4 regions of the Bacillus sp. 01N42_2 genome follow, and region 2 is predicted to be linked to each of the others. Evidence: riboswitches for the same ligand, from Rfam matches in the RefSeq annotation. Region 2 holds a riboswitch; each other region holds the start of a gene.
What was found. A riboswitch is a leader RNA that binds a small molecule or an ion and turns the genes downstream of it on or off. The one in region 2 is predicted to bind S-adenosylmethionine.
Positions count from the first base shown of each region.

Region 1: it holds a riboswitch for S-adenosylmethionine, as region 2 does, so the genes downstream of both, metK (methionine adenosyltransferase) here and AC1DN5_RS13270 (bifunctional homocysteine S-methyltransferase/methylenetetrahydrofolate reductase) in region 2, are expected to answer to the same signal.
Region 3: it holds a riboswitch for S-adenosylmethionine, as region 2 does, so the genes downstream of both, metE (5-methyltetrahydropteroyltriglutamate--homocysteine S-methyltransferase) here and AC1DN5_RS13270 (bifunctional homocysteine S-methyltransferase/methylenetetrahydrofolate reductase) in region 2, are expected to answer to the same signal.
Region 4: it holds a riboswitch for S-adenosylmethionine, as region 2 does, so the genes downstream of both, mtnK (S-methyl-5-thioribose kinase) here and AC1DN5_RS13270 (bifunctional homocysteine S-methyltransferase/methylenetetrahydrofolate reductase) in region 2, are expected to answer to the same signal.

Region 1 is NZ_JBFTRO010000003.1:544,160-547,698, reverse strand. Features, by position in the region: gene pckA (phosphoenolpyruvate carboxykinase (ATP)) at 1-840, opposite strand, end outside; SAM riboswitch class I at 1,038-1,176, shown strand; gene metK (methionine adenosyltransferase) at 1,346-2,548, shown strand; gene asnB (asparagine synthase (glutamine-hydrolyzing)) at 2,692-3,539, shown strand, end outside.
Region 2 is NZ_JBFTRO010000005.1:201,186-204,724, reverse strand. Features, by position in the region: gene AC1DN5_RS13280 (CvfB family protein) at 1-398, opposite strand, end outside; gene AC1DN5_RS13275 (YajQ family cyclic di-GMP-binding protein) at 498-989, shown strand; SAM riboswitch class I at 1,090-1,211, shown strand; gene AC1DN5_RS13270 (bifunctional homocysteine S-methyltransferase/methylenetetrahydrofolate reductase) at 1,301-3,142, shown strand; partial or broken gene AC1DN5_RS13265 (GNAT family N-acetyltransferase) at 3,206-3,430, shown strand.
Region 3 is NZ_JBFTRO010000002.1:613,093-616,631, reverse strand. Features, by position in the region: gene metE (5-methyltetrahydropteroyltriglutamate--homocysteine S-methyltransferase) at 1-2,074, opposite strand, end outside; SAM riboswitch class I at 2,158-2,312, opposite strand; gene AC1DN5_RS06770 (S8 family peptidase) at 2,453-3,412, opposite strand.
Region 4 is NZ_JBFTRO010000002.1:581,212-584,750, forward strand. Features, by position in the region: gene AC1DN5_RS06610 (pyridoxal phosphate-dependent aminotransferase) at 1-348, opposite strand, end outside; gene AC1DN5_RS06615 (carbon-nitrogen family hydrolase) at 441-1,220, shown strand; SAM riboswitch class I at 1,313-1,467, shown strand; gene mtnK (S-methyl-5-thioribose kinase) at 1,577-2,761, shown strand; gene mtnA (S-methyl-5-thioribose-1-phosphate isomerase) at 2,768-3,539, shown strand, end outside.

The DNA.
Region 1 (3,539 bases), on a different contig from region 2:
TTCTTCGCTCAGATTGATACATTTAGCATAACATCCGCCTTCAATGTTAAACACGCCGGAGTCTGACCAGCCGTGCTCGTCATCGCCGATCAGTTTCCGGTCCTCATCGGCCGAAAGCGTCGTTTTCCCCGTGCCGGAAAGACCGAAGAACAAGGCGACATCACCTTTTTCACCGACGTTGGCTGAGCAGTGCATCGGCAGAATATCTTGCTGCGGAAGAAGGAAGTTCATAATGGAGAAAATTGATTTTTTCATTTCTCCGGCGTATTCGGTACCGCCGATTAAAATGACGCGCTTTTCGAAAGATACAATGATAAATGTTTCCGAATGCGTGCCGTCCGTCTCCGGATCCGCTTTAAAATGCGGAGCTGAGAGAATGGTAAAGGGCTGTGCTTCCGAATCCCTTTCAGCCGTCTCCGGTCTGATAAACAGCTGGCGCGCGAACAGGTTGTGCCATGCAAATTCATTTACGACTGTAATCGGCAGTCTGTATTTTTCATCTGCGCCTGCGAATCCTTCAAAAACAAACAGTTCATCTCTCTGTTTTAAGTAGCTGACGACTTTGGCGTACAGCTTTTCAAACGCCTCTTCAGAAATGGGCTGGTTCACCGCGCCCCAATCAATTTGATTTTCTGTGCTTTTTTCACGAACAATAAATTTATCTTTAGGTGATCGTCCCGTATATGCACCGGTAGTGGCGCGTACGGCGCCCGTAGATGTCAGTGTGCCTTCATTTCGGGTGATCACTTTTTCGGTAAGTTTTGGCGCCGATAAATTATGATGCACATTTGGACTTGCGAGTAATGCTTGAAGATCTGCGGTTAAATCAACTAATTTCATAAAACCCTTCCTTTGCCGGTTTATTTTTATTTCGCTGAATGTGGAATTAGTATAACACATATATAAAAATAGTCTATACTGTTTATTATTTTTTGTTTGTGTTTTTCCATTGCTTCCTGAAATAAAGGCGCGTAATCGCTTTAATTCATATTGACACTTTCCGCCCTTTTACGATAAGATATTTCATTGAGCGGATACTCTTATCCCGAGCTGGCGGAGGGACAGGCCCGATGAAGCCCAGCAACCGGTTTCTCTGTAAAAAAGCAGGTGAATACACTGTGGGAAACCAAGGTGCTAACCTGATGCAAGGTTTAATATTTCCTTGAGCGATAAGAGTGAAAGGCACACAGACCAAACCCTTTCCTCGAGTGGAAAAGGTTTTTTTATTTCATAAAATATGCCAATTAACATTCTCTGATATAGTATGACATTGTATTAAGAGGGAGCGAGTTCCGTATCATATGAGAAGGTCTTTCAAAAGATCTTTTTTCAGGAGGAAAAGTGAATGAGTAAAAACCGTCGACTATTTACATCTGAATCTGTTACTGAGGGTCATCCGGATAAAATCTGTGACCAAATTTCTGACAGCATCTTAGATGAGATTTTAAAAAAAGACCCGAACGCGCGCGTAGCCTGTGAAACATCTGTAACGACAGGCCTTGTGCTGGTAAGCGGAGAGATTACAACTTCAACATACGTTGACATTCCGAAAACAGTCCGTGAAACGATTAAAGAAATCGGCTACACACGGGCAAAATACGGATTTGATGCGGAGACTTGCGCTGTTTTAACATCAATTGATGAACAGTCTGCGGATATCGCGATGGGTGTCGATCAGGCTCTTGAAGCGCGTGAAGGCACAATGAGCGATGCTGAAATCGAAGCTATCGGAGCGGGTGACCAAGGTCTGATGTTCGGTTATGCGTGTAACGAAACGAAAGAGCTTATGCCGCTTCCGATCTCTTTGGCGCATAAATTGGCCCGCCGTTTGAGCGAAGTCCGCAAAGAAGACATTCTTCCGTACCTTCGCCCTGACGGAAAAACGCAAGTTACCGTTGAATATGACGAGAACAACAAGCCGGTCCGCATCGATGCGATCGTCATCTCGACTCAGCACCATCCGGAAATTACGCTTGAGCAGATTCAGCGCAATCTGAAAGAGCATGTCATTAACCCTGTCGTGCCTGAGGAACTGATTGATGACGAAACAAAATACTTCATCAACCCTACGGGACGTTTCGTAATCGGCGGTCCTCAAGGCGATGCGGGACTTACCGGCCGTAAAATCATCGTTGACACATACGGCGGATATGCACGCCACGGCGGCGGTGCATTCTCCGGTAAGGATGCGACGAAAGTAGACCGTTCAGCGGCTTACGCTGCGAGATACGTAGCGAAAAACATCGTGGCTGCAGGACTTGCTGATTCTTGTGAAGTGCAGCTTGCATACGCAATCGGCGTGGCACAGCCTGTATCTATTTCCATCAATACATTTGATACAGGAAAAGCTTCTGAAGAGAAACTGATCGAAGTCGTACGGAATAACTTCGACCTGAGACCTGCTGGCATTATTAAAATGCTTGATCTGCGCCGTCCGATCTATAAGCAGACTGCCGCTTACGGCCACTTCGGACGTCACGATGTGGATCTTCCTTGGGAGCGTACTGACAAGGCGGATGCGCTTCGCAAAGAAGCACTAGGAGAATAATTTTATAGCCGCTTATTTAAGCGGCTTTCCCTTTTTGCAGATGCTGCCATGCTTATTTTTTACATAGCGTGAAACCAATGGCGTAACAAAGCGTCTATAAAAAGGGGGTTCAATTAGAAAATTACACTTATGGAGGCTATACTATGTGTGGATTTGTCGGTGTTTTTAATAAGCATCCATTAACTCAAACCGCAGATCAAGAAGAGCTAATCAAACAAATGAACCAAATGATCGTTCACCGCGGTCCTGACAGCGATGGGTATTATCATGATGAGCACGTCGGATTCGGCTTCAGACGGCTCAGTATTATTGACGTAGAAAACGGCGGACAGCCTTTATCATATGAAGATGAGAAATATTGGATCATTTTTAACGGCGAAATCTATAACTACATTGAATTGAGAGAAGAGCTTGAAGCGAAAGGCTACACTTTCAATACAGATTCCGATACAGAGGTGCTCCTTGCGACATACCGTCATTATAAAGAAGAAGCTGCTTCAAAGCTTCGCGGAATGTTTGCGTTTTTAATCTGGAACAAAACTGACCGTGTCATGTACGGCGCGAGAGACCCGTTCGGCATTAAACCGCTGTATTACACAACCATCGGGGACAAAGTGTATTTTGCATCTGAAAGAAAAAGTTTAATGGCCGCTCAAAACGGTATTGATCTCGATAAAGCTTCTTTACAGCAATATATGTCTTTCCAATTCGTTCCTGAACCGAGCACGCTTGACGCTGAAGTGAAAAAAGTCGAGCCGGGCAGCCAGTTTACGATCCGCCCGGAAGGCGAAATCGCGTTTAAAACGTATTTCAAAGCGAACTTTAAGCCTGTTCAGTCCGATGAAGATAAATTGGTGAAAGAAGTCAGAGACGCAATCTTTGACTCTGTCAAAGTCCACATGAGAAGTGACGTTCCTGTCGGTTCGTTTCTATCCGGCGGCATCGACTCTTCTTTTATCGTCTCAGTTGCGAAAGAATTTCACCCGAACCT
Region 2 (3,539 bases):
TACAGTCTGTCGCCTTTTTGGGGCCAGACGGATTTGTACGGAGGAAGATGCTCCGTTGCGACAAGCGCGTCTTTCGACAAACCGACGTCGACGAATACGCCCATATCTTCCACTGCGTCCGTCACTTCCACCCATCCGTAATCATAAAAGCTGATGAGCGGCTTTTTCATTGTCGCCGCGAGTCTTTCCTGATGGTCGACGTAAATAAATACGTCCACTTCATCTCTGTCTTCGATATCCTCCGTGATTTCACTGTTATGTAAAAGAACCGTATCCTCGCCGTCCGTTAAAAAATAACCGAAATCGGTCTGGTGATCTATACTAAGCGTGAGCTGCTGCCCTGGTTTCATGTTATCGTCCTTCCTGCTTCGCCCGTCAGAGGCTGATGTTTTTCTCATTTTTTCCAATTCGCACAAATTCATGCTTTGTGCTGTTGGACATTTCTCTTTATTCTACTATAATCAACACATAAGTGAAATGTTATAGGAGGTTTTCTCATGGCAAAAGAAAGTTCTTTTGATATTGTATCCAAAGTTGAATTTCCTGAAGTGCAGAATGCGATTCAGATGACGCTGAAAGAAATCGGCACGCGCTATGACTTTAAAGGATCTAAAAGCAATGTGACTTTAGAAAAGGAAGAACTTGTTCTGATTTCTGATGATGAGTTTAAATTGAATCAGCTCAAGGATGTGCTGAGCGGCAAGCTGATTAAACGGGATGTGCCGACGAAAAACATTGAATACGGCAAAATCGAAAATGCATCGGGAGGCACGGTGCGCCAGCGCGCGAAGCTTGTACAGGGCATTGATAAAGACAACGCAAAAAAAATCAACGCGGTGATTAAAAACTCCGGCTTGAAGGTTAAGTCGCAGATTCAGGACGACCAAGTGCGCGTCACCGGAAAAAATAAAGATGATCTGCAGCAGGTTATTGCAGCCGTCCGCGGAGCAGACCTGCCGATTGACGTTCAATTTATTAATTTCAGATAAATTATGTGATTCCTATTGATTATTGTCTCTATTTTCGGTAAATTTGGAGAAAGGGATTTTCACAGTTAAGTTTTGGAAACCCATGACAATTACATGAACGTTCTTATCAAGAGAAGCCGAGGGACTGGCCCGACGACGCTTCAGCAACCGGTGTAGTGGTTTACCCAAACCATGACCAAGGTGCTAAATCCAGCAAGCTAAAAACAGCTTGGAAGATAAGAAGAGAGACAAATGATTACAAAGTCTTCTTCTTAAGAAGACTTTTTTTATTTCTCTTTTTTCCTTGCTGAATGTGATGAAGGAGGCAAACAATGGGACTATTACAAGACTTAGAAGAACGGATTTTAATCGGAGACGGCGCGATGGGCACTCTCCTCTACTCCTACGGCATTGACAGATGTTTTGAGGAACTGAATGTATCTAAGCCCGATGAGATCAAGCGGATACATAAGGCATACGTGGAAGCCGGTGCAGATATCATCCAGACGAACACGTACGGCGCGAATTTTATTAAGCTCTCCAGATACGGCCTTGAGGATGAAACGAAAAAAATCAATCAGGAGGCGGTCAAAATCGCGCGCGCTTCCTCAGACGGCGCTTATGTATTGGGAACGATGGGCGGCATCCGCACCTTTAACAAAAACGCCTACAGCCTTGAAGAGATTAAACGCAGCTTTCGGGAGCAGCTTTATTTATTGCTGCACGAAGAGCCGGACGGCCTGCTTTTGGAAACATACTATGATTTAGAAGAGGCGCGCGAAGTGCTGAAGATCGCCAGAAAAGAAACGGAACTTCCGATCATGCTGAACGTATCCATGCACGAACAGGGCGTGCTTCAGGACGGAACGCCGCTTCGGGAAGCTCTCAGGTCAATTGCCGATCTCGGCGCTGATATAACGGGAATCAATTGCCGGCTCGGCCCGTACCACATGATTGAAGCGCTGACAGAAGTGCCGATTTTCCGTGACGCTTATTTATCGGTCTATCCGAACAGCAGCCTTCCGTCCTTAGAAGAAGGCCGGCTTGTTTATGATACGGACGATGCCTATTTCCGGGAAAGCGCCGTACAATTCCGCACTCAGGGCGCTCGCATTATCGGCGGCTGCTGCGGCACGACGCCCAACCATATCAGAGCCATGGCTGAAGCGGTTCGCGGACTTTCACCGGTCACTGATAAAGAAGTGAAAATCAGACGGGAAGAAGAAGTCATCTCCGTCCGGGATGAACGGACCGAGCCGGGTTTAAACGAAATCGCCGCGCAAAAACGGTCAATTATCGTAGAGCTTGACCCGCCAAAAAAATTGAATTTTGACAAATTTCTGCAAGCGGCGGCTGAATTAAAGGAAACCGGCATAAAAGCGCTGACGCTCGCCGACAATTCATTGGCGACACCGAGAATCAGCAATGCCGCCTGCGGTTCATTGCTGAAAGAGCGCCTTGATATCCGTTCTCTCGTCCATATTACATGCAGAGACCGCAACATCATCGGCCTTCAGTCACATTTAATGGGGCTGGATACGCTCGGGCTTACCGACATTTTAGCCATCACCGGCGATCCTTCAAAAATCGGCGACTTTCCGGGGGCTACCTCCGTCTATGATTTAACGTCCTTTGACTTGATCAGGCTGATTAAACAATTCAACGAGGGCATTTCTTTATCGGGGAAACCGCTCGGCAAGAAAACAAACTTTTCCGTAGCCGGGGCGTTTAACCCGAATGTCCGTCATTTGGATAAGGCCGTAAAACGGCTGGAGAAAAAAATCGAGTGCGGCGCTGACTACTTCGTGTCTCAGCCTGTCTACTCAGAGCAGCAGCTCATTGACATTCATCATGAAACAAAACATCTCAAAACACCGGTGTATATCGGAATCATGCCGTTAACGAGCAGCCGCAATGCAGAGTTCATTCATCATGAAATCCCGGGCATTAAGCTGTCTGACAGCATCCGCGAAAAAATGGCGCTCGCCGGCGAAGACAAACGGAAGCAGAAAGCCGAGGGCCTCGCCATCGCCAAGTCGCTTCTTGACACGGCGTGTGAACTGTTCAACGGAATTTATTTAATCACCCCGTTTCTCCGTTCTGATTTGACGTCAGAGCTCGCTGCTTATATTAAGCAAAAGGATGAAAAGCGGGCCGATGTATATTTACATTGATAATCAAGAGGCCGCCTGATGTGACAGGCGGCTTTTTATCACAGCAGAAGACACGGCGTACCGCGCGGCATGGCGGCGCTTGAGGAATATCGGACGCAAAAAGCGCGAAGCACGTTAATCGCTCATGCAGAACGGAAACTGGCCGGAATGGGGGCGGCGCTTGTCTGGTGCAACGCCAGATGTCACGTAAAGGGATATTACGAAAAGCTCGGCTGGCAAAGCACCGGCGGCCCCTTTGACATACCCGGCATCGGCCCCCATGTGATCATGTATAAAGAACTCTCCTGAAACAGAAAAAGCCCCCAGAGAAGCATCCTCTGAGGGCTTTTTCATCAGCTTCCGTATTGACGCCTCTCCGCTTTTTTATTACCCTTTGTTCATGAAGCAACATGCAATT
Region 3 (3,539 bases), on a different contig from region 2:
GTCCGAGGCCTTTCACGTAAGGATGATCTTTCAGATATTCTAAAAATCCTCCGTGGCTTCGGCTGTGTTCGATTGTGATGACATCAGCGTCAAGGTCATTGATCGTATCGACAATATCTTCAAAGTTGCTGTAACACATATGCGTATGAATCTGCGTCTCATTTTTCACAGAAGACGTCGTTAATCGGAAAGCTTCTGCGGCCCAAGTTAAATATTCATCCCAATCCTGCGTTTTTAACGGCAGTCCTTCGCGGAGCGCGGGTTCATCCACTTGGATAATCTGAATACCGGCATCTTCAAGCGCTTTTACTTCTTTTCTGAGGGCAAGCCCGATCTGGAAGGCGATTTCTTTTCTTGAAATATCCACGCGCGGGAATGACCAGTTTAAAATGGTGACAGGTCCCGTCAGCATGCCTTTCATGTGCTTTTCTGTCAGCGATTGGGCATAGACCGTATCTTTTACCGTCATCGGTTCGATAAATTCGACATCTCCGAAAATGACAGGCGGACGTACGCAGCGTGAACCGTAAGACTGCACCCATGCATATTTCGTAAAGGCGAACCCGGCCAGTTTTTCACCGAAGTATTCGACCATGTCCGTCCGTTCAAATTCTCCGTGAACGAGCACGTCTAAGCCGATTTCTTCCTGAATCTCAACCCAGCGCTTCGTTTCCGCATTAATAAACGCTTGATACTGTTCATCCGTCCAATCTTTTTTCCGCCATTTTTGCCGTGCGCTCCGCACTTCTGCAGATTGAGGGAAGCTTCCGATCGTCGTTGTCGGCAGAAGGGGAAGACCGAGTGATTCATTTTGCAGCGCCAATCGTTCTTCAAAGCTTGCAGGGCGGGAGAAATCTTTTTCTGTCAGCTGATTCAATTCTTCTTTTTGAGCTGAGTTCGCCCCTGTCGCGAATGCTTTCAAAGCTTTAAGTGCCGCTTTTGACTCTTCGATCTGCTCACTGACAGCCGCTTTGCCGGACAGAAGCCCTTCTTTTAAGACGCCGAGTTCCGCCAGTTTTTCTTTAGCGTATGACAGGCCGTTCAGCAAATCCTTTTCAAGATGCTCGTCAGGGTGTTTCGCCACCGGCACGTGCAGAAGGCTGCTTGAAGGCTGAATCCATAACTCCTCAACATCAGCGTGGCTGAGGATATCCAAAGCCGCATCAAGGCGTTCTTCAACATCGATTTTCCAAATGTTTCGGCCGTCGATCACACCGGCTGCCAGCACTTTATCTTTCGGGAAGCCGTGCTTTTTCAATTGCTCAAGGTTTCTGCCTTTATCATGCACGAAATCAAGCCCGATTCCTTGTACAGGATACGAAACGAGTTCTTCATATGCATCAACCGAATCAAAGTATGTCTGCAGGAGGACATTCAGCCCTGAAAGCTCTTTTGCAATAGATTCATAGAGTTCTTTTGCGGCGCGGACATCTTCAGCAGAGGCTGTCACAAGGGCTGGCTCATCAATCTGAACCCATTTGACGCCTTCAGCTTCAAGCTCTTTCAGCAGCTGCACATAAAGAGGAACAAGGCGCTTTTGAATCGCTTTCGCCTCTGATTCTTCGTATCCTTTCGCAAGCGTGACGAATGTATACGGACCGACAATGACAGGTTTCGTTTCCGCTCCGAATTCTTCTTTGATCCGGCGGTAGTCGTCAAGCTGTTTGTTTCTCGTCAGACGGAATTCAATGCTTTCGTCATATTCAGGAACGATGTAATGGTAGTTGGTGTTGAACCATTTTGTCATTTCACTGGAAACGGCGTCTTTAACACCGCGGGCAATCGCGAAATATGTATCAACGGGATCCGTGATGCTGCGGAATCTTTCCGGAATCCAGTTAAAGCTGACGGCGGTATCAAGCACATGATCATAATGAGTAAAATCAGAGACCGGCACGATATCGATATGTTGGTCAAGCTGCGTTTTGACAGCCGATAAGAATAAACCGTCAAGCTCTTTAAGAAACGTTTCTTTATCAGTGTTTCCTTTCCAATAAGCCTCAAGTGCTTTTTTCCATTCTCTGTTCAAGCCGATTCTCGGAAAACCGAGATTTGAAGTTTTGATTGTAGTCATTAAGTCTCCTCCTTTAAGTGAGATGTAACAAAAAAGCCTCTTTCTCATGAGAGAAAGAGGCTTTAACATCAAAATTTAAGCCTCTCTTATCTCTCAGATCACGTCTGATGGAATTAGCACCGTGCCTTAGGAGACTATCGTCTCGGCGCAAAAATCACGCGCCCCATTTCACAATGGAATTACGGTCGGTTGCTGTTGGGGTCAAAAGGCCAATCCCTCGCCCAACTCTCGATAAGAGAAAATATTTCAATTTTTTTGAAAAGTTACATCATTTGTTGGTTATCTTATCAGCTTATTCAGATCACTGTCAATAGAAAATCTCACATTTTAAAAATTGGTGATTTTGACAAGCGGATCAATCATTATATGAGAAAAATATCAGAAAGACAGCAGCTGTGCCTGTTCGGCTCTTTCCATGAGCACATCAGGCGCGTCTAAATACAGAAACCCGTTCCCGGCCAATGTTTTGGAGATGTTCAAAGGAAGAGTACGCCGCACAAGCTGGGCATAAATTTCGGCTTCAGAAAGCGTCCGCTGAAACGAGTCCTGTTCAAGCCCTTTTATTAAGGCCAGCGCTCCGCTCACGTGCGGGGCGGCCATTGAAGTGCCCGTCAGCTTCCCGTATTTATGGTTGGGAAGGGTGGAGAGAATGTTTTCTCCGGGCGCCACGAGGTCAATTTCTTTATTTGCGTTTGAAAATTCTGACGATTTACGGGCGATTGAGACTGATCCGACGGCGATCACTTCGTTGTAAGCGGCCGGATACGACAGTTCTTCTGTCCGCTCGTCTCCGTCACCTTCATTTCCTGCTGCGCAAACGACCAGTACACCGCTTTTTACCGCATTTGAGACGGCTTCTTTCAGTTCAGGCACATCGTTCGGTCCGCCGAGTGACATGGAAATAATGTCCGCCTTTTGTTCAACGGCGTAGTTGATGCCGTTAATGATCCATTCGTATTTGCCGCTGCCGTTTTGACCGCCGAGAACTTTAACGATTAAAAGGCTCGCTTCCGGCGCAACACCTGAAATTCCGCCGTTTGAATCATTGGCGGCAATCGTTCCGGAAACATGTGTCCCGTGGCCGTTGTAATCGGAAATCGCGTCTTCTTTGCCTTCGTCATCATCGGTGAAGTTTTTTCCGCCGATAACCCGGTCTTTCAAATCAGGATGATTAATGTCGCAGCCTGTATCAAGCACCGCGATTTTAATATCCTTTCCTTTAAACCCTTTTGCCCACAATTCTGGCGCCTTAATCACTTTAATACCCTCAGGAAGCTCGTTCACATCCATGATCTGCTCATCCGTGACATAAGGAATCAACCGCATTTCACCATTCATAAAAAAGCCCTCCTTTTTTATGCTTGCGAGTGGATTCAAGGGTGTTGCTACTATTTTATGGCAGATTATGCCGTTCGGAAAGAGTCATTTGAAGCATTTTCATAAAAAAGGCGCAATCTATTGCACT
Region 4 (3,539 bases), on a different contig from region 2:
GTTCAAAAGACATTGCGGAAGTTCAACAAGCCCCGCCTTGCCTCCGAACAGCACGGCTACTTCCGTTTCCGGATCAAGCGTCACCCCGTACTCCCTTTCATAAAATTCAGCCGCAGCTTTTTTGAAGCTGTAAGCGCCCCGGAATGATGAGTATTTATGATTTTCCGGCCTTTCGACGGCACGCTTCATTTCTTCAACGATATGCTGAGGTGTCGGCTGATCAGGGTTCCCCTGTCCTAAATTGATGATGTCTTTGCCTTCTTTCAGCTTTTGATTGACCTTTTGCACCAAAGATGCAAAAAATTGTTCCGGCAGCTGTTTGAGTACATCTGAGACTTCAAAGTTCATATTTTCACCTTCTAAAAATGTCTTGAAATGATAGTCCATCATCATATATGGTTAAATAAAAAAAGTAAAGAGAAACTTGAGGTGTATAAAAAATGAAATGGACCGTTTCCTGTTTGCAATTTGATATTTCATACGGAAATCCTTCAGAAAACTTCAAAAAAGCAGAATCTTTGATTGAGCAAGAAAGCCGCCATGCTGATGTCATCGTGCTTCCTGAGCTGTGGACGACCGGCTATGATCTCACACGGCTTGACCAGCTGGCGGATGAAAACGGCGAAGTTTCGGCACAATGGCTTAAAAAAACGGCCAAAGCATACAACGTACACCTCGTTGCCGGATCTTTTGCCGTCAAAGAAGGCGAAAATGTCTATAACACTATGTACATCGCCGATAACAGCGGGCAGATCGTGAAGCGCTATCAGAAAGCCCATCTGTTTCAACTGATGGATGAACATCTGTATCTGACAGCAGGAAACAGTGATGGTTCCTTTGAGCTTGACGGTGTCAAGTGCGCCGGGCTGATCTGCTATGATATCCGTTTCCCCGAATGGATCAGAAAGCATACGTCCCAAGGAGCGAATGTCCTGTTTATCTCTGCGGAATGGCCTCTGCCCCGCCTCGATCATTGGCGGAGTCTGCTTGTCGCCAGAGCCATTGAAAACCAATGTTTTGTCGCAGCCTCTAACTGCACGGGGTCAAATCCCGATAATGAATTTGCCGGCCACAGTCTGATTATTGACCCGTGGGGCAGGATTTTAGCGGAAGGAGATCGGACGGAAGGCGCAGTCCGGGCGGAAATCGATGTTTCAGAAAGCGCGTCCGTACGCGAGACCATCCCGGTTTTCAAAGATTTGCGGCGTGATTTATATTAATTTTCAAAAAAATGTTGACAAGAATATCCGGCACCTGCTAATATTTTCATCAACTGATTAATCCGAATTGTGATACAAATCAATATATTTTTCTCTTATCGAGAGTTGGGCGAGGGATTGGCCTTTTGACCCCAACAGCAACCGACCGTAATTCCATTGTGAAATGGGGCGCGTACATTTTGCGCCGAGACGATTGTCTCATAGGGCACGGTGCTAATTCCATCAGATGTTATCTGAGAGATAAGAGGCGGACTGCACTGTTTCGGCCTCCTTCTCTTTCAGAGAAGGAGGCTTTTTTTCGGGCGTATTCTCCGTCACGATCTCTTACTGCCACTACATAATTGGAGGGTAAATCCATGTCTGCAACTAAAACAAGTCTTTATGAACAATTAACGGAAAGCTCCGCCGCAGCGTTAGCTGTGAAGCTCGGCTTATTTCAAAGCAAAAGCACTCTCACATGCCGTGAAATCGGCGACGGCAATTTAAATTACGTCTTTCACGTTTTCGATAAAGAAAACAAAAAGGGACTGATTATCAAACAGGCGATTCCTTACGCGAAAATCGTCGGGGAAAGCTGGCCGCTTACGATTGACCGGGCGAGAATCGAAAGCAGCGCCCTCATCCGCCAGGGCGAACACGTGCCCCATCTCGTTCCGGCCGTTTACTATTCCGATACTGAAATGGCGGTTACGGTAATGGAAGACCTTTCGCATTTGCGGATTTCAAGAAAAGGGCTGCTGGAAGGGCAGCATTATCCGAACTTATCGGTTCATATCGGTGAATTTCTGGGAAAAACGCTCTTTTACTCATCCGATTATGCGCTTGATGCAAAAGTAAAACAGCAGCTCGCAAAGCAGTTTACAAATCCCGAACTTTGCAATATTACAGAAAGGCTTGTGTTTACAGAACCGTTTCTCGACCATGAAACAAACGATTTTGAAGAGGAGCTGCGCCCATACGCAGAAAAAATTTGGAACAATTCCCGCCTGAAAGAAGGCGCTGATGAATTGAAAGCCGTCTTTCTGAATTCCGCGGAAACATTGGTTCACGGCGATCTGCATACGGGAAGCATCTTCGCCGATGAACATGAAACAAAGGTCATTGATCCCGAGTTTGCTTTCTTCGGACCGATCGGCTTTGACATCGGCCAATTTATTGCAAATCTGCTGTTAAACGCACTCAGCCGGGACGGTGACGACAGACAGCCATTATATGACCACACCTCCGCCGTATGGGACACATTTGTAAAAACATTCAGTGAAGCATGGGAGAAAGACTGCCTGCCTTCCTGCAGACACCTGCTGGAAGATACACTGAAAAACGCGTTTGAGGAAGCGGTCGGTTTTGCGGGATGCGAACTGATCCGGCGCACGATCGGGCTCGCCCATGTGGCTGACTTGGATGAAATCACTCCGTTTGATAAACGAATTGAACGGAAGAAGCTGGCGCTTGAAATCGGCGCCTATTATATCGAAAACAGAAAAGAACTGAAGCATATTACTGAGGTTCTGGATCAATTTAAGCTCCGTGTAAAGGAATGATGCAGCATGACAAATGAATTTGCCATCCCCCGTTCCGTGGAATGGAAAGAAACACACATCCGCATTTTAAATCAGCAAAAGCTCCCTGAGGTCACTGAGTATGCGGATCTTGCAACAAAGGAAGATGTATTCGACGCGATTGTCACACTGAAAGTAAGGGGCGCTCCGGCCATCGGTATAACTGCGGCGTTCGGACTCGCGCTTGCCGCCAAATCGTTTGAAACACGCGATCTTTCTGATTTCCGCCGTCAGCTCGCCGATGTCAAAGCATATTTAAACAGCTCAAGACCGACTGCCGTCAATCTCGCTTGGGCGCTTGACAGACTGACGGATTCCATCAGGAATGCAATCTCAATCAATGAAGCGAAGACAACGCTCGTTCATGAAGCCATTCAAATTCAGGTTGAAGATGAAGAAACATGCCGGATGATCGGCCAAAATGCGCTGCACCTTTTTAAAAAAGGCGACCAGATCATGACCATCTGCAATGCGGGTTCAATTGCCACAAGCCGGTACGGTACGGCGCTTGCTCCCTTTTACTTAGCGAAACAAAAAGACCTCGGCCTTCATATTTACGCATGTGAAACAAGGCCCGTTCTCCAAGGATCGCGGCTGACGGCGTGGGAGCTGATGCAGGGCGGGATTGATGTCACGCTCATTACTGACAGCATGGCCGCCCATACAATGAAGGAAAAACATATTTCAGCGGTCATTGTCGGCGCTGACAGAATTGCTAAAAACGGAGATACAGCCAACAAAATCGGAACGTACGGCCTCG